2 regions of the Undibacterium sp. KW1 genome follow, and region 2 is predicted to be linked to the other one. Evidence: predicted binding sites of a transcription regulator. Region 2 holds the regulator's gene; the other holds the start of a gene.
What was found. Region 2 encodes LexA, which represses DNA repair genes until DNA is damaged. Its sites were predicted from a motif close to ACTGTATNNNNATACAGT; they were not measured.

Region 1: a site for LexA is predicted at 7,710-7,727, ahead of ruvA (Holliday junction branch migration protein RuvA). Genes of this name have one in related genera too.

The regions. Positions count from the first base shown of each region.
Region 1 covers NZ_AP018439.1:5,315,528-5,325,299, reverse strand. The annotation lists gene UNDKW_RS23945 (UvrD-helicase domain-containing protein) at 1-1,205, shown strand, start outside; gene coq7 (2-polyprenyl-3-methyl-6-methoxy-1,4-benzoquinone monooxygenase) at 1,326-1,976, opposite strand; gene UNDKW_RS23935 (porin) at 2,325-3,461, shown strand; gene UNDKW_RS23930 (porin) at 3,843-4,904, shown strand; gene UNDKW_RS23925 (hypothetical protein) at 4,917-5,108, opposite strand; gene UNDKW_RS23920 (2-keto-4-pentenoate hydratase) at 5,165-5,989, opposite strand; gene ruvB (Holliday junction branch migration DNA helicase RuvB) at 6,040-7,110, opposite strand; gene ruvA (Holliday junction branch migration protein RuvA) at 7,114-7,695, opposite strand; gene ruvC (crossover junction endodeoxyribonuclease RuvC) at 7,820-8,362, opposite strand; partial or broken gene UNDKW_RS31240 (GIY-YIG nuclease family protein) at 8,636-8,857, opposite strand; gene purH (bifunctional phosphoribosylaminoimidazolecarboxamide formyltransferase/IMP cyclohydrolase) at 9,000-9,772, opposite strand, start outside.
Region 2 covers NZ_AP018439.1:2,166,803-2,176,574, forward strand. The annotation lists gene UNDKW_RS09620 (efflux RND transporter permease subunit) at 1-57, shown strand, start outside; tRNA gene UNDKW_RS09625 (tRNA-Leu) at 352-438, shown strand; gene tig (trigger factor) at 467-1,816, shown strand; gene clpP (ATP-dependent Clp endopeptidase proteolytic subunit ClpP) at 1,834-2,460, shown strand; gene clpX (ATP-dependent Clp protease ATP-binding subunit ClpX) at 2,729-3,994, shown strand; gene lon (endopeptidase La) at 4,232-6,652, shown strand; gene lexA (transcriptional repressor LexA) at 6,884-7,540, opposite strand; gene rpsF (30S ribosomal protein S6) at 7,805-8,173, shown strand; gene priB (primosomal replication protein N) at 8,201-8,500, shown strand; gene rpsR (30S ribosomal protein S18) at 8,510-8,794, shown strand; gene rplI (50S ribosomal protein L9) at 8,821-9,273, shown strand; gene UNDKW_RS09675 (replicative DNA helicase) at 9,440-9,772, shown strand, end outside.

The DNA.
Region 1 (9,772 bases), 3.1 Mb from region 2:
TCATTGAACATGCGCTGTTCACGGCAAATACCCCTTACCGCGTTTATGGCGGCCAGCGCTTTTTCGAGCGCGCCGAGATCAAACATGCGATCGCCTATCTGCAATTGATGGACAACCCGCATAATGATTCTGCCTTTTTGCGCGTGGTGAACTTCCCTACCCGTGGCATAGGTGCTCGCTCGCTCGAGCAATTGCAGGATGTCGCCAGGCAGCAAAATGTTTCCATGTATGCTGCAGTACCTTACGTGGCTGGCAAGGCGGGTTCTTCTCTGGCGAACTTCGTCAAGCTCATAGAAGGTGCCCGTTTTGAAACCCAGAACCTGCCTTTGCCCGAGATGGTCAAGATCGTGCTGGAAGTCAGCAGCCTGCTGACACATTACCAGACTGAAAAAGAAGGTGCAGACCGTATAGAAAACCTGGAGCAGCTTGTTAGCGCTGCCACCCTGTTTGTGTCGGAAGAAGGCTTTAACAAAGAAGCGCCAGCCTTTGCCGGGCCTGCCAGCAGTGCGGCTGTTTTACTGCAGAGCGAGAATGGTGATCAAATTATTGATGCCGACGCGGCCTTGCCAACGGTGATGTCACCGCTGTCTGCTTTCCTGTCGCATGCTTCTCTCGAAGCGGGTGACAACCAGGCGCAAGCCGGGCAAGACGCCATGCAGTTGATGACCGTGCATTCTGCAAAGGGCCTGGAGTTTGATGCGGTATTTATTACCGGTCTCGAAGAAGGCTTGTTCCCGCATGAAAACAGTACACAGGAAGACAGCGGTGTAGAAGAAGAACGCCGCCTCATGTATGTGGCGATTACACGTGCGCGCAAACGCCTGTACCTGAGTTTTTCACAAACCCGTATGCTGCATGGCCAGACGCGTTACAACATGCGCTCCCGCTTCCTTGATGAGTTGCCGGAAGAATCATTGAAGTGGTTGGCGCCCCGGGTACAGCCGACCTGGTTTGGTAATAAAAAGTCCGCCTGGGATGAAGCGCCGGATGATGCCGCGAATCGTATTGCTCAGACCTTCAAGAAAAGCAACGACAGCATGACCTGGCGCATAGGCCAGAATGTGGAGCATGCAAAATTTGGTGAGGGTGTCATTGTGAATTTGAATGGCGGTGGCGGCAGTGGCAGCCTGAGAGCACAAATCAATTTCGGTAAGTTTGGCATGAAGGAGCTGGACTTGAGCATTGCCAAGCTGGAAAAAATATAAGCAAAAGACTAACGCGCAGTCCAGGGATTGCGTGTTAGTTGCGCAGTAGCTCGGTTGTTCAACTGCTCAAGTTTATAGGTTGGCCTTCTTCAGTCTTTTTGCTTTTCAAGACTTCGGGCTTTAAATATAGTAAGCCGTCGTCGTCATGACCTTGGCCATGAGTTTCATGCCTGCCTGCACTGGAGCGGGCAGGGTGCTGGCACCCAAAGCTTGCGCCGCTGCGCCGTGGGCAATTTCATCGACGCGCATTTGTTCTACCACGGCGCGTGAGCGCTGGTCTTCTGCCGGTAATTTCTTGAGGTGGCTGGCCAGGTGCGCTTCTACCTGCTTTTCTGTTTCGACGACAAAGCCCAGGCTGACGGCATCGCCAAATCTGGCAGCGAGGGTTCCGCAGGCATAGGCCCCGGCATACCAAAGTGGATTCAGAAAGCTGGTATGTGAATTCAGTTCATGCAGCCTTTTTGCCGTCCAGGCCAGGTGATCTTCTTCTTCTATGCCGGAATGCTCGAACTGCTGGCGTATATCTTCTGTATGCGCATTCGCGCCCTGAGAGTCGTACAGGGCCTGGGCGCAAATTTCACCGACATGATTAACACGCATCAAACCTGCGCTATGGGATTTCTCCTGTTCTGACAAATTACCATCGGGCAAATCATGACCAGGGTAAGTGCGCCTGGACATGGCCTGGCCGCTGACCACACGCAAGGCGCGGTCAAATTTGCTGATTATTTGATCCAGGCTAACCCTGGGAGATGTTATTGGTCGATTCATATTGTTTTTAAGCATGTAATGATGGAGCCATGAGCCATACCAGGCCATATAGTGTCTATTGTAGGAAGGATTAAGCATCCGCGCCATCAGACCAAGTCTGGAAACCTACAGAAAACTTAAGATTCTAATAATGAGAAAGTAGATGCTTGTTGCGATAACGCCACATAAAATTTGCTTAAAAACGATCGTTCGCAAATTCTCTTTGCCCTAATTCCTTTAATTTGTTTCAATGGAATCTAGCTTCTTAATCAGCAGGTTTCGAAGTCTTGGCAAGACTAAATTCGTAAAATAATGGCCGAAGCTTTTCAACTGTGGCCGCATAAATTAATAATTTTGGAGACGCTTTCAATGAAAAAATCGATACTGGCATTCGCAGTCTTGAGCGCATTTGCAGCAACCGCTTCAGCACAATCTTCTATCGTTATCTACGGTATTATCGACGCAGCCGTAGTTGCCACTACCAATCAGACACCAACTGGTGGCTCCAAATTCTCCATGGATGCTGGTCAATTACTGACCTCCCGTTGGGGTATCAAGGGTTCTGAGGACCTGGGTGGTGGTTTGAAAGCCAACTTCAATCTCGAAGGCACACTGGCCAATGACACTGGCACGGCCGGTGCAGGTTATGGTGGTAATGTATTCAATCAGGTTGGTAGCAATACTTCCTTGTTTGACCGTCTGTCTTGGGTAGGGCTGTCTGGCAGTTTTGGTAGCGTCACTCTGGGCCGCAATAATATTCTGGGTGTTGACTCTGTCGGTCTGGCCGACCCTATCAGTCTGGCACACGCAGGTTCCAATCCTAACGTCATGGTTAGTGCCCTGAATTCCGGTGCGCTGTATGGCGGTTTCGGTACTAATCAGGGTGGTTCGGGCTTGCGTCAAAATAACTCGATCAAATACGTTTCTCCAATTATGTCAGGCTTCGGTGGTGCGCTGATGTATGGCTTTGGTGAAAAAGCGGGCGACAACGCTGCAAGTAACTATGCCGGTGTGTCAGGCTTCTTTACTGACGGTACCAATGGTGCAGCCCTGTCTTATGCCAAGCTGAAAGACAATACTGGTGGAGCTAGTTTGTCTGGCTTTGCAGGTGGTGCGAAGTTCAAAGTTGCTCCAACTGTCATGCTGCGCGGTACTTATGCACATACCAAAGTTGAGGGCAAAATCAAGATTGATGCACTGCCAAATGCTGATGGCCGCAAATTGGCTGTGATAGGCCTGGGTGCAGACTTCACATTGTCTGATCAAACGACTTTGACTACTGCTTATTACAACACCAAACGCTCTGGCGATATCGATGGTAAAGCTGATCAGTACATTTTGCTGGGTAAATATGCATTCAGCAAACGTACAACTGCCTATGCTTCCCTGACATATGCAAAAGCTGGTTCTGTTAATGCACAAGATGTTTCCCTGGCATTGGGCATCATTGGTGCAGGCAATAGTTCTGCAACACGTACAGCAGTAGGCGTATTGCACGCATTCTGATTGTAGATAGACGGTTTTACTTGCAAAGGTCGCCGAAGGCGACCTTTGCAATTTTGTTTTTGTTTCATTTTCATTGGTAATAATGTAATTTTTCAGCACTTGTCCGGCATTATCGATGTTAATTAAATAGCATTTAAATTATTGCTTTTAAGGTAACTTTTGTTGCTTATTCGAGACAAAACACCCCCATATTCCCTCCAAAAGCCGATTTAGCTTGGCTGCCTGACACCATTTTTGGTCAAATACGTTAACTTCTTTTTAGCTGTCTTGTCGGTTCTTAAGTATTTGCGCTCTTCGTGCAATCAATGTTTTGGCTCTGTTTTGCGCGAACTGTGCTTAATGTAGTTCAATATCAATGTGAAATCCTTTGGAGAAATATCAATGAAAAAATCACTCATCGCTCTGTCAGTTTTGGCTGCTGTTGCTGGTACAGCGCAAGCTCAATCTTCCGTCACTATCTACGGTGTAGTTGATATGGCTTTGCAACATCAAAACACTGGCGATCCTGCTGGCTCCACACTGGGTCTGGATAGTGGTATTCAATCCGGTTCCCGTCTGGGCTTCAAAGGTTCTGAAGACCTGGGTGGCGGTCTGAAAGCAAATTTCCAATTGGAAATGGGTATCAATGCTGATACAGGTAGCTCCGCTCAAGGTGGCCGTGCATTCGGTCGTCAAGCTTTCGTAGGTTTGTCTGGTGACTTCGGTGGGATTAACTTCGGCCGTCAATACACACCAGCATTCGTTGCTATCGACAGCTTCGATCCATTCAGCACTGGTATCACTAGCGGTACAGCAGGTAGCGGCACATCCGGTCTGGGCGCTGCAGCTTACTTCGACCACGGTGGCGTTCGTATCAACAACTCCGCTGTCTATAACACAACTAACCTGGGCGGTTTCGTAGGTACTCTGGCTTATGGTTTCGGTGAAGTTGCTGGTAATACAACAGCTGGCCGTTACATCGGTTTCTCCGGCGCTTACACTGCTGGTCCTCTGTTTGCTGAACTGGCATACAGCAATGCGCAAAATGCTGCTGGTACTAATGCAACCAAGAGCTACTTGCTGGCTGGTACATACAACTTTGACGTAGTTACAGCACACGCTGCTTTCTCCTCTATCAAAGATGATGGCGTAGGCGCAGCAGCTCTGGATCGTCGCGTATGGTTGCTGGGTGCGACAGTGCCAGTTGGTTCTGGTAATATCATCGCCAGCTACATCCGTTCCACTAACCAAAACAGCTTGTTGAAAGCTGCTAACGGTACACAATTGGCTCTGGGTTACACATACTCTCTGTCCAAGCGTACTAACCTGTATACTTCGATCTCCCGCGCAAGCAACGATGCAAACATCAACCTGGGTAGCGCTGATTCTTCAGCAACTTTCCACCCAGTACCTAACGGCGCTGATGTACGTTTGGTTAACGTTGGTATCCGTCACAAGTTCTAATTTAATGCTGACTTAGGTCAGTTTTAAAAAGAGCCTGGCAAGATTGAGAAGGCACTCCCGGTGAGTGCTTTCTCTTTTCGCGTTTGCTTTGTGAAGTGTTTCAAACAATGCTGGCAGCGGCTGCCAGGCTGAATTGCCAGTAAAGTTTATGCGTTTCTGAAAAAAGAAAAAGGCTGACATGCGATAAATGTCAGCCTTTTTCATTCAGACAGCCAGTGTTTCACAGAGGTTGCCGCCATAGTATCTGATGTTTGGTTGTTTTAAGCAAAACTGACACTCAGGCCCGGTAATGGGATACCAGAGAAAGCAGTCCCCCAGGTTTGCCCGGCCTGTACCGGGTAAGCATCAGTCCAGGTGCCGGTGGTGATGATTTCACCCGCGTGCAAAGCTGGGAATTGCGGTTGCTTCTGCAGCAGGCCATGCAGGTGCCAGATCGCATGCAAGGGGCTGTCCAATACATTGCTGCCATAACCCGCGCTTAGCAAAGTACCGTCGCAAGACAGTGAGACGCTGGCATTGGCCAGCAGCTCAGCCAGATGCTGGCGACTGGCACTCGACAAGATGCGCGGTTCACCGATCAGCAGGGTGCCGTGCAGGCCAAGTGCAGCTATCGCATCGGCAGCCTCAAACTTCCAGTCGGGGTAGGGGCTGACGACGATCTCTATGCCATGTGCCATCCATTCCAGGCAATCTGCCAGCTCTTCTATGCAGGCATCTGCAGCAGGTGTCCTGCCGAGCTTGAATACCACTTCCGGCTCTATACGTGGCTGCAAGGCACCTGTCAGGCTTTGATAAGCATGGCTGTCTTCTACATAGCGCACCGTGCTGTCAAACAGGCTGCTCCAGATAGGTTCGCGTATGGCGGCTTTTTCGCCATACTTGGTCCACAGTTTGCGATTGGTGAAGCCCAGTTTGCGACCTATGTGCACTTCGCCTTCGGAGGCACGTATGGTGTCGGATGCTTTGGCGATTTCATACGCATCGTGAATGCTTAAATCAAATTGCGAGCTCAGGGGGCTCAAGTGCTGGGTGCGTGCTCTTGCCTCAAGGAAGGTATAGGCATGCTGTTCGGCTAGTAAGGACATGGCATCAAGTTTGGTTGGATTGAGCACAAACTATGGAGAAGGTCGGAGTATTAGCCACCGCCCCATAAGTCACCGTTGTTGCCCGATCTGGGCATGGTTACGCCAAAATGTTCATAGGCGGACGGGGTTGCTATCCGGCCTCTGGGCGTGCGTTGCAAAAAACCTTGTTGTATCAGATAGGGTTCGAGTACATCTTCAATGGTGTCGCGTTCTTCGCCTATGGCGGCGGCAACATTGTCCAGTCCTACCGGGCCACCACCAAATTTAAAGAGGATGGCTTCCAGCAGTTTTCTGTCCATGAGGTCAAAGCCAACGGCATCGACATCCAGCATTTTCAGGGCCGCATCAGCAATACCCTTGGTGATTTCACCATTACCCTTGACCTCGGCATAGTCACGGACACGTCGCAACAGACGATTGGCAATCCGCGGTGTGCCACGTGCCCGCTTGGCAATTTCACGCGCACCATCCGCCTGTATCGGTGCGCCCAGCAACGATGCGGAGCGGGTCACGATCTTGGTCAATTCTTCCGGTGTATAAAATTCCAGCCGGGCGACGATACCAAAGCGGTCACGCAGCGGATTGGTCAGCATACCGGCGCGGGTGGTGGCGCCAACCAGGGTAAAAGGCTGCAAATCCAGCTTCACCGAGCGGGCTGCCGGGCCTTCGCCTATCATGATGTCGATCTGGTAGTCTTCCAGTGCCGGGTATAAAATCTCTTCTACGACAGGCGACAGGCGATGTATCTCATCGATGAAGAGCACATCATTGGCTTCCAGATTTGTCAGCAAGGCAGCCAGATCACCAGCTCGCTCCAGCACAGGGCCAGAAGTCTGGCGCAGGTTGACACCCATCTCGCGGGCAATGATATGAGCCAGCGTGGTTTTACCCAGGCCCGGCGGGCCAAACAGCAAGGTGTGATCAAGCGCTTCACTACGCTGCCTGGCTGCTGTAATGAAAATCTCCAGCTGGCCACGTATTTTTTCCTGGCCCACATATTCATCAAGTTGCTTGGGGCGCAGGGCGCGTTCTATCGCTTCTTCATTGGGCGAGCTGGGCGTGGCCGAGATAATGCGTGGCTCGCTGAAGTTGGAAGAAAGATTGTCAGTCTGTATCGTCATCGCTTAACCCTTGGACAAGGCTTTCAATGCCAGTTTGATGCCATCGGATACGCCACTGCCAGCAGGCACGGATTTCATCGCCAGCAAGGCTTCCTTGTCAGAATAACCCAGAGCCAGCAAGGCGTTCAGGATGTCGGCGCTATGATCACCTGCAGCCAGTGCCGCAGTCGCAGTGCCCAGATCTGCACCGAGTTTGCCCTTCAGCTCGAGCAATAATCTTTCAGCAGTTTTCTTGCCTATGCCGGGCACGCGGGTCAGACGTCCGGCTTCCTGCAGCGTAATCGCCTGCGCCAGATCGGCTACCGACATGCCGGACAATATGGAGAGCGCAGTGCGGGCGCCAACACCGCTGATCTTGATCAATTGCTTGAACGTCGTGCGTTCTTCAGCCGTGCCAAAACCAAACAGTACATGGGCATCTTCGCGTATAGCCAGATGCGTCAGCAAGACCACTTTTTCACCCAGATGCGGCAGGTTATAGAAAGTGCTCATGGGCACGTCGACTTCATAGCCTACGCCCTGGCAATCGACCAGCAATTGCGGAGGATTCTTTTCTATCAGAGTGCCTGCAATGCGACCTATCATGAGACTGCTTTCATACTGTATGAATAAGCAGTGATAGTAAACGATTCTTGTGCGTTTGACGAGGTAAATGCGGGGAAATTATATGGATATTGCGATACTGCAATGTAGCGAGTTCCGCCAGAAGTTAACCGACCAGACGCCCGCCCTTGACACGCAAGCCCTTCTTGGCCAGTCCCGGTGCAATCGCACCCAGGGTCGCCAGTGTATCGCCACTATGTGCGTGGCAGATAGCGACGCCCAGCGCATCTGCCGCATCACTGCCGGGCAGGCCGGACAAGGCCAGCAGACGTTGCACCATGTCCTGTACCTGTTCCTTCTTGGCGCGGCCATGGCCAACTACGCCTTGCTTGACCTGTAGCGCTGTGTATTCTGACACCGCCAGGTCAGCAGCTACCAGCGCGCAGATTGCCGCACCCCTCGCTTGCCCCAGCAACAGGGTGGATTGCGGATTGACGTTCACAAAGACTTTTTCTATCGCTGCACAGTCTGGCTGGTAAGTGCGTACTATTTCTGACACGCCTGACAATATCGTCTTCAAGCGTTCTGGCAAAGTTCCATCGACGGTTTTGATGGTGCCTGAGGCAATATACGTCAGCTTGCTACCCTGTTTATGGATGACGCCAAAACCGGTGGTACGCAAGCCGGGGTCTATGCCTAGGATTTTCATGGATTCTTTGTGGATATCGGTGAGCTGGTACTGGTGTTGCTGAGCGGGTCTTGCTGGGCAGTATAGCGTATCAGCCTGGATTTTTATTTGTTGCTATGTGAGTGGGTGATTACTTTTGTTTATTGTTATATGTGATTGATACGTGTCGCGTGCCGACTTGCTGCACATTTGCGGATGGTATTCGTGAACAAGCAATGCCGCTAGGTTCCATCCTTCGCTGGAGCGACGTCAAGACTGGTTGCGGCACGTCAGCGGAAAAGAGCTTGGTGAGATTCAAACAATATCCAAATACAATTCCCGCCAGTAGGGATTGGTTTCTTCAATTAACCTGATCTTCCATTCCCGCTTCCAGGCCTTGATCTGCTTTTTACGCTGAATGGCCGAAAGAATTGAATCGACCTGTTCAAACCAGACCAGTTGATAAACCCTATGCCGGGAAGTAAAACTGCCGACGAAACCGTTCTTATGCTGATAAACACGAGCTATCAAATCGCTGGTAACACCAACTTATGGAGGCACTGGCAAGAATATAGACGTAAGCCATAAAGGCGAGAATGCAGAATGAAAAACGGCTCTGCTTGAACAGAGCCGTTTTAAACAGAGTCGCTAGTGGATCAATACCGCATCAATATCATTATCAATGGCGGAAATGACGTGTACCGGTATAAACCATCACGACACCACGTTCATCCGCAGCATCAATCACTTCCTGGTCACGCATGGAGCCACCCGGGTGGATCACACAAGTCGCACCAGCATCGACGACCACATCCAGACCATCACGGAACGGGAAGAAGGCGTCAGACGCGACGGCAGAACCAGTCAAAGTCAAACCAGCATTCTGTGCCTTGATGGACGCGATGCGGGCCGAGTCTATGCGGCTCATCTGGCCAGCGCCTACACCCAGTGTCATGCCATTGCCGCAGAAAACAATTGCATTTGATTTGACATACTTTGCCACGCGCCAGGCGAACATCATATCAGCCATTTGCTGTGGAGTTGGCTGCAGTTTAGAGACGACGCGCAGTTCTTCCTGCAAGACGTTTTTGGCATCCGGTGCCTGTACCAGCAAGCCACCGCCTACGCGTTTCATGTCATACAGATTGAAGCCATTGCCCAGAGAAATTTCCAGCAGACGTACGTTTTGTTTTGCAGCGAAAATCTGTTTCGCTTCGGCAGTGAACGATGGTGCGATCAGCACTTCAACGAATTGCTTGGCGACGATTTCAGCAGCCTTGCCATCAAGTTCGCGGTTGAAGGCGATGATGCCGCCAAATGCAGAAGTCGGGTCAGTCTGCAAAGCCTTGCTATAAGATTCAAGCGGTGTCGCCCCCAGGGCTACGCCGCAAGGATTGGCATGCTTGACGATGACGCAGGCAGATTCAGCAAAAGACTTCACGCATTCCCATG
Region 2 (9,772 bases):
TTATTCTTGCCAGCCTTGTATGCTGCCTGGTTCAGGGTCAAGAAAACCAGCCTCTAGGCGCATGTTTCAGGTATGTGTCTGATGTCGTCCCTGCCATAGTGTAGGCAGGGACGAAAAATGGCTTAAATCCGCCAATCTTGCCTGCATCAAGGGCTTAAAGCGCCTGCATTGAGCTTGTATTTAAAAAAATAAGGCACATGCCGATAAAATCCAGTAGAATATCGGGCTGGAGTTGTAATGCCACATACATCAGTTTTGGGCGACGCTTGAATTTCGGGTCGCCCTTTGCTTTTGTGACGGCCGTGCAGAACGTGTGGCGGCATTGCGCCGGTGAACATAAACATACATCCCGCGAGGATGGCGAAATTGGTAGACGCACCAGGTTTAGGTCCTGACGCCAGCAATGGTGTGGGGGTTCGAGTCCCCCTCCTCGCACCACAGAATTTTTACTATTTGGACGATTTTCATGGCAACTGCAGTCGAAACTTTAGATAAATTGGAACGCCGTTTGACGATTTCCTTCCCGGTCGCTGATGTGCAATCGGAAGTTGAAAAGCGTTTGAAACAGCGCGCACGCACAGCAAAAGCGCCTGGTTTCCGTCCTGGTAAAGTACCTATGAAAATGGTAGCCGCCCAATATGGCTATCAAGTAGAAACAGAAGTACTGAACGACAAAGTCGGCCAGGCTTTTGCTGCTGCAGCAAATGAAAACAAATTGCGTGTTGCTGGTTACCCAAGCATAGAGCCAAAGTCTGGATCAGACGTGGCTGAAGGCAGCTTGGCATTCGATGCAACTTTCGAAGTGTATCCAGAAATTACAGTGGGTGATTTGGCTGTTGCAGAAGTTGAACAAGTCAAATCTGACGTAACTGACGCTGAAATCGATAAAACCATCGATATCCTGCGCAAGCAACGCGTGCATTTCCACGTTAAAGGCGAGCAGGGTGCGCATGGTGACGGCGGTGCAGACCAGTCCGCACAGAATGGCGACCGCGCTACAGTAGATTTCGTAGGCAAGATCGACGGCGTCGAATTTTCTGGCGGCAAAGCTGATGGTTTCGCATTCGTACTGGGCGAAGGCCGCATGTTGCCTGAGTTTGAAGCCGCAACTATCGGTTTGAAAGTCGGTGAATCCAAGACTTTTCCACTGGCTTTCCCTGAAGACTATCATGGCAAGGACGTCGCAGGTAAAACTGCAGAATTCACGATCACTTTGACAAAGTTGGAATGGGCGCATATGCCTGAAGTGGATTCCGAATTTGCCAAAATGCTGGGCGTGGAAGATGGCGACCTGGTCAAGATGCGTGCAGATATCAAAGACAACCTGGAACGCGAAGTACGTGGCCGTGTCAAATCCAAGACCAAAGAAAGCGTCATGGACGCTCTGGTCAAGGTCGTGGAATTTGATGTGCCAAAAACTCTGGTGGCTCAAGACAGCGAACGTCTGGCAGAAATGACACGTCAGGACATGGCGCAACGCGGCATGAACGTCAAAGATGTGCCTTTCCCTGCTGACTTGTTCAATGCGCAAGCTGAGCGCCGCGTTCGCCTGGGCCTGATCCTGGCTGAGCTGGTCAAGGCTAACAATCTGCAAGCGACAACTGAACAAATCAAGGCGCAAGTTGAAGATTTTGCTCAAAGCTACGAAGATCCGCAGCAAGTCGTTAAATATTATTTCAGCGACCGCAATCGTCTGGCTGAAGTTGAAGCCCTTGTATTAGAAGAAAACGTCGTTAACTATGTGTTGGGTAAAGCGAAAGTCACAGACAAAGTTCTGCCTTTCGACGAATTGATGGGTAACAACGCACAAGCGTGACAAATAAAGGAAAACACATGACAGGCATCATCCGTAATTCGGCACTGGACACAAACATGCTGGGCATGGTGCCTATGGTGATTGAGCAAAGCGGCAGGGGTGAGCGTTCATACGACATCTACTCACGCTTGCTCAAGGAGCGTGTGATTTTCCTGGTGGGTCCGGTCAATGATCAGACTGCCAATCTTGTTGTTGCGCAGTTGCTGTTTTTGGAAAGTGAAAATCCTGATAAGGATATTTCACTTTACATCAACTCTCCTGGTGGTTCGGTATCTGCTGGTATGGCGATTTTCGATACCATGGAGTTCATCAAGCCTGACGTATCTACCCTGTGTACCGGTATGGCGGCATCCATGGGGGCCTTTTTGCTGGCAGCAGGTGCCAAGGGCAAGCGCTTCTCTTTGCCAAATTCCCGTATCATGATTCATCAACCTCTGGGCGGCGCTCAAGGTCAGGCATCTGATATTGAAATTCAGGCACGTGAAATCCTGTATCTGCGTGAGCGCCTGAATGGCATACTGGCTGAAAAAACTGGCCGCAGCCTGGAGCAAATTGCCAAAGATACAGACCGTGATAATTTCATGTCAGCAGATGCTGCTGCGGAATATGGTCTGATCGATAAGGTGCTGGCGCATCGCGCTTAAATTCCCCAAGCACATTGCTTATCAAAAGAAAAACGCCTGTTCCATGATGGTCCGGGCGTTTTTTTATTCTGTTCTATAATGTCTCTTTGCTCCCCATTGTTGCATATTGATGTCATGACGAAAGACGTTTTTGCAGGTAATATGCAAGACCAAGAAACTGAGATTATTAATGTTTAATGTGCGTGACTGAGGCCTGAGTCCAGGCTCTGTCCAGCCAGCGTTTAATCATCAGTTTATAGATTAATTTTGTTTATTTCATATACGTATCATGCCCGATAAAAAATCCTCCAGCGGAGAAAAGTTGCTCTATTGCTCGTTTTGCGGCAAGAGTCAGCATGAGGTTAAAAAATTAATAGCTGGGCCATCCGTATTCATCTGCGACGAGTGTATCGATCTGTGCAATGACATCATTCGTGACGAAGTGTCCGAGATTGATAATATTGCCAGTGCGAAAACTGAGTTGCCTACACCACAGGAAATCACGGATTTGCTGGATCAGTACGTCATTGGTCAGTTGAATGCCAAGCGCATCCTGGCAGTGGCTGTATACAACCATTACAAGCGCCTCAAGCATCTCGGTAAAAAAGATGACGTTGAACTGGCAAAGAGCAATATTCTGCTGGTAGGTCCTACCGGCTCTGGCAAAACCTTGCTGGCGCAAACACTGGCACGCATGCTGAATGTGCCTTTCGTCATCGCCGATGCGACTACTCTGACTGAAGCTGGCTATGTTGGTGAAGACGTAGAAAACATCATCCAGAAATTGCTGCAAAATTGCAATTATGAGGTTGAACGCGCACAAAAAGGTATCGTCTATATCGATGAAATCGACAAGATTTCCCGTAAGTCTGATAATCCTTCGATTACCCGCGATGTGTCCGGTGAGGGTGTGCAACAGGCTTTGCTGAAACTGGTTGAAGGTACCATGGCGTCAGTGCCACCTCAAGGTGGCCGCAAGCATCCTAACCAGGATTTCATACAGATAGACACGACCAATATCATGTTCATCTGTGGTGGCGCATTTGATGGCCTGGCCAAGATCATTTCTGACCGTTCAGAGCGCAGTAGCATAGGTTTCTCTGCCAGCGTCAAGAGCCAGACTGAAAAGAGCGCCAGCGAGGTTATGCAGGATGCTGAGCCACAAGATCTGATCAAGTTCGGTCTCATTCCTGAACTGGTAGGTCGTTTGCCTGTGATTGCTACGCTGAATGAGCTGGATGAAGCAGCGCTGATACAAATTCTGGTAGAGCCTAAAAATGCCCTGATCAAGCAATATGCAAAATTGCTTGAGATGGAAGGTACTGAACTGGATATCCGCCCTGCAGCCTTGCAAGCGATTGCCAAGAAGGCCATTGCGCGTAAAACCGGTGCCCGTGGCCTGCGTTCCATCCTTGAGCATGCTCTGCTGGATGTCATGTATGACTTGCCTAGCCATCAAAATGTGGAAAAAGTTGTTATTGATGAAAATACCATTACCAATGGCGCCAAACCCTTGCTGATTTACCATGAGCAGCCAAAAGTATCTGGTGCCTGATGGCATTGTTTGCTGCGAAGTAACAAAAATGGGGACTTAGCTCCCCATTTTTATTTATTTTGCCTTGTTTTAATTTGATTCGAAGTACAATGGTTTAACCAAACGATTCTGGCTTCAATCGTAAAGCTACCCGGAGAAGCTCTCTGAGTGGCTTTTTTTATTGTTTTTTTCCAGAATGGGCTTGTGTTTCCGCCCAGTGCGCCAACATTGTTAACCAGTATTTATGAAAGGTGCGCCATGACGACTACTCTGATTACCGAACAAACCCAATTGCCGTTGTTGCCACTGCGTGATGTCGTTGTATTCCCGCACATGGTAATCCCCCTGTTTGTGGGCCGCCCCAAATCCATTAAAGCCCTGGAAGCCGCTATGGATCAGGGTAAAAGCATCATGCTTGCTGCCCAGAAAGCTGCTGCCAAGGATGAACCTTCGGCAGATGATATCTATGAAATTGGCTGTATCGCCAATATTCTGCAAATGCTGAAATTGCCAGACGGCACTGTCAAGGTGCTGGTCGAAGGTGCGCAACGTGCGCGGATCAGCAAGATCCATGATTCTGAATCGCATTTCTTTGCCGATTTGACACCGATCGCCGTCGATGAAGGTGACGAGTCAGAAGTGGAGGCCATGCGCCGTACTATCGTTCAGCAATTTGACCAGTACGTCAAACTGAACAAAAAAATTCCACCAGAAATCCTGGCTTCGTTGTCTGGCATTGATGACGCTGGTCGCCTGGCTGATACCATCGCCGCGCACCTGCCTCTGAAGCTGGAACAAAAACAAGTCATCCTGGAAATTTTCAGTGTGGCAAAACGTCTTGAGCATTTGCTCGGTCAACTCGAAGGTGAGCTTGATATCCTGCAAGTTGAGAAACGTATCCGTGGTCGCGTCAAGCGCCAGATGGAAAAATCCCAGCGTGAGTATTACCTGAACGAACAAGTCAAGGCGATACAGAAAGAGCTGGGCGAGGGTGAGGAAGGCGCGGATATTGACGAGCTGGAGAAAAAAATCCTGGCCGCCAAGATGCCTAAAGAAGCCCGCGACAAAGCACAGAATGAGTTGAAAAAGCTCAAGATGATGTCCCCGATGTCGGCAGAAGCGACTGTCGTGCGTAATTACATCGACACTATCGTCAATTTGCCATGGAAGAAAAAATCCAAGGTCAATAATGATTTGACGAATGCTGAAAAAGTATTGGAGGACGAACACTTTGGCCTCGATAAGGTCAAGGAACGCATCCTGGAATATCTTGCAGTACAACAGCGCGTCGACAAGTTGAAAGCGCCTATCCTGTGTCTGGTAGGTCCTCCAGGTGTGGGTAAAACCTCGCTGGGGCAATCCATCGCCCGCGCTACGAACCGCAAGTTTGTGCGTATGGCTCTGGGTGGTGTGCGTGATGAAGCAGAAATTCGCGGTCATCGCCGTACTTACATAGGCTCCATGCCAGGCAAGATTTTGCAAAGCCTGTCCAAGGTCGGTGTACGTAATCCATTATTCCTGCTGGATGAAGTCGACAAGATGGGTGCCGACTTCCGTGGTGATCCTTCATCGGCTTTGCTGGAGGTATTGGACCCTGAGCAAAATCACACTTTCTCGGATCACTATATCGAAGTCGATTTCGATTTGTCCGATGTGATGTTTGTAGCGACGTCCAACTCTTACAATATTCCGCCAGCATTGCTGGACAGGATGGAAGTGATACGTCTGTCGGGTTATACCGAAGATGAAAAGACCAGCATTGCCCAGCGTTATCTGTTGCCTAAACAAATCAAGAACAATGGTTTGAAAGAAGGCGAAATCACCGTTGCTGAAAGTGCAATACGCGACATTATTCGCTATTACACCCGAGAAGCAGGTGTGCGTTCGCTGGAAAGGGAAATCTCCAAAATTTGCCGCAAGGTAGTGAAAATGCTCTTGTTGAAAAAGACCGAGAAAAAAGCCACGGTCAATTCAAAAAATCTGGATAAATACCTGGGCGTACGTCGTTATGACTTTGGCGTTGCCGTTAAAGATAACCAGATTGGTCAGGTTGTCGGTCTGGCCTGGACTGAAGTGGGTGGCGATTTGCTGACCATAGAAGCCGTCGCCATGCCAGGTAAAGGTGGCGTCATCCGCACAGGTACACTGGGCGATGTCATGAAAGAATCCATCGAAGCAGCCCGCACAGTGGTACGCAGCCGCGCCAAACGTCTGGGTATCAAGGCGGATGTGTTCGAGAAGAGCGACATCCATATCCACGTACCAGAAGGTGCAACACCGAAAGATGGGCCATCTGCCGGTATTGCCATGACCACGGCTCTGGTGTCAGTATTTACTGGCATCCCGGTCCGTGCTGATGTTGCCATGACAGGTGAAATCACCTTGCGTGGTGAAGTATTGCCTATCGGTGGCCTAAAAGAGAAATTGCTGGCTGCTCATCGTGGTGGCATCAAAACAGTATTGATACCTGAGGAAAATGCCAAGGATCTGGCTGAGATCCCGGATAATGTCAAAAACAAACTGGAAATCATCCCGGTACGCTGGATAGACAAGGTCCTGGAAATTGCACTGGAAACTCAGCCTGTTCCTTTGGTGGATGAGCCTGTTTCTGTGGCGGCTGCAACGCCGGCTACAGCGCCGACGGAAACTCCTGCAGACACGACGGTTGTTAAGCACTAAGTTTTTGAAGTAACAGCTCGTTGCTCTGAAATGAAAAACGTCCGGGACATCCGGACGTTTTTTTATGCCTGCTGCTTTTTAATCATTCATGGTGTGTACGCTTATTGGTAAAGGCTGGGAAAGCAGAGAGTGACTTACCAGCAGGCAGAAACAAATAAGCTTGAGAAATAAGCTTGAGATTCTGCCCGGGCGTGAAGTAAACGAGAGGGTAAAATCACGCCCGGGCTGACCTCAAACCCAGTTGCGCATGAGGCCGACAGCCAGACCTTCCAGCGCGAAATCTTCTTCCGAGTCGCCAATCTTGATGACAGGATAATCCGGGTTCTCTGGCATCAGTTCTATCAGGCTGCCAGTTTTTTTATAGCGCTTGACGGTCACATCATCACCCAGGCGCGCAACCACGATCTGGCCATTGCGGGCACTGTCAGCCTTTTTGACGGCCAGCAAGTCACCGTCAAATATGCCAGCATCGCGCATGGACATGCCGCGCACCTTCAGTAAAAAATCTGGCTTGGCAGAAAACAGGGCAGGATCTACGTGGTAAGTGGATTCTATATGTTCACTGGCCAGTATCGGGGAGCCAGCGGCAACGCGGCCAACCAGTGGCAGGGCAAGTTGCAATAGAGCGGGGTGAGGCAAGGCCAGTTGCTTGCCTGTGATATGGCTGGACAACTCTGACTCCAGCAGGCGTATGCCGCGTGAAGTACCTGCCGCAATTTCTATGACGCCTTTTCGTGCCAGAGCTTGCAGATGTTCTTCTGCCGCATTGGTGGAGCGAAACCCCAGTTCTGTCGCAATCTCGGCCCGGGTAGGGGGAAATCCCGTGTTTTGAATGGCGTCTTTGATCAGGTTCAGGATTTGTTCCTGGCGGGAAGTGAGTTTGAGCATGGCGTTTTCTAGTGTTAAGGTGCTGTATATACAAGCAGTCTGTATTTTTATACAGTAAAGCTGAATATGCAAGTCAAAATGACCGTAATTACTGAGAAATCTGAAAAAATACCTCACTTACGATGAGGAATTGGCAGATAAATTGCCTAAGTCACTGATCTAATTGATCAATATGAAAAACTGGGTTATTATTATCGGCTTTCCTCTTCCCGCACTCGTCTTGACGCCGAGGCGGGCTATTTTTATTGTCCACAAGGAGAATATATGCGTCATTATGAAATCGTATTTATCGTACATCCAGATCAGAGCGAGCAAGTTCCTGCAATGATCGAGCGCTACAAGGCAAGTGTTGTAGCCCGTGGTGGTCAAATCCACCGCGTTGAAGACTGGGGCCGTCGTCAACTGGCTTACATGATTCAAAAACTGGCGAAAGCGCACTACGTTTGCATGAACATCGAATGCGATGCTGAAACTCTGCTCGAGTTGGAAACAGCATTCAAATTCAATGATGCTGTCTTGCGTCACCTGACAGTCAAATTGAAAAAAGCAGAAACAACACCTTCTCCTATGATGAAAGCTGTTCAGAAAGAAGATGCTGCAAAAGCGCAACGTGTTGAAGCACCTGCTGCTTAATAATTGACAAAGGTCGCGTAAAAAATAGTGAATCAGCTGAAGCTCGTAGCCCGGATTGTGGAAAAAAGCGCATTGCGCTACACCCCGGCCGGTATTCCGATAGCTTCTGCTACCTTGATGCATAGTTCAGAAACTCGTGAGGCGAACACTGTCCGCCAGGTCGAGTTTGAGATTTCTGCGATGGCTGCTGGTGAAATATCCCGGCGTTTTACAGAAATTGCCCTGGAACAGCCCATGGAATTCACCGGTTTTTTAGCGCGCAAAAATCGCAATAGCAAAAGTCTCGTTTTTCATATCACTGAATTCGGGACACATTTACTAGATTAGGAGCCAAAAATGGCATTCGGTAAAAAATTCGACAAAAGCAAATTGAAGCAAAAGCGTCAACAACAAAACCCTTTGTTCAAGCGCAAAAAATTCTGCCGCTTCACAGCAGCACATGTAGAAAAAGTTGACTACAAAGACATCGACACACTGAAAGATTTCGTGCAAGAAAACGGCAAAATCATGCCAGCACGTTTGACCGGTACAAAAGCGCTGTATCAACGTCAAGTTGACACTGCAATCAAACGTGCACGTTACCTCGCGTTGCTGCCATACACTGATTTGCACACAGCGTAATTGACGACAAGGTAAAGGAGAAAAATATGCAAGTTATTCTGTTGGATAAAGTCGTTAATCTCGGCAATCTGGGTGATGTAGTTCGCGTAAAAGACGGCTATGCACGTAACTTTTTGATTCCACAACGTATGGCTCGTCGTGCTACGACAGCTGCAGTTGCTGAATTCGAAGCTAAACGCGCTGAACTGGAAAAAGCAGCAGCAGCCAAATTGGCAGCAGCTCAAGCTCAAGGCGAAAAACTGTCCGGTCTGACCGTGCAAATCACACAAAAAGCGGGTGTAGATGGCCGTTTGTTTGGTTCAGTTACTAATGCTGATATCGCTGAAGCCCTGACTAAACAAGGTTTTGCGGTAGAAAAAGCACAAGTGCGTTTGCCACAAGGTCCATTGAAGATCGCTGGCGATCACAGTGTTTCCGTTGCTCTGCACACTGATGTAGTAGTTGACGTTATCGTTGCTGTATTGGGCGAACACGCTTAATTTGCTTTCTTGGCAAATTCAAAAAAGCCGGGTTTTCCCGGCTTTTTTTATGTGGATGGCCGAATTTTGAGCGATTTCGCTATTTGTCACAAACTTGTCACAAACTGGTTCATTTCTCCATGCTGGGACGTTCTGATAGTCTGATTTAACGGTTATAATGCGCGCCATGAAAGCTGGTTCTGATCCTCAACTTGATGCCTTGCGTGTCCCCCCTCATTCCATAGAAGCAGAGCAATCTGTTCTCGGAGGTTTGCTGCTTGATAATGCCGCCTGGGATCGTATCGCTGACTTCATCAACGAAGAAGATTTTTATCGTTATGACCACAGGATTATTTTCCAGTGCATGGTCAAATTGATCAATTCTTCCCGTCCTGCTGACGTCATCACTGTGTATGAAGCCCTGAATGGCATGGGCAAGGCAGAAGACGCCGGTGGCCTTACCTACCTCAACGCGCTCGCGCAGAATACGCCTTCGGCTGCGAATATACGCCGCTATGCA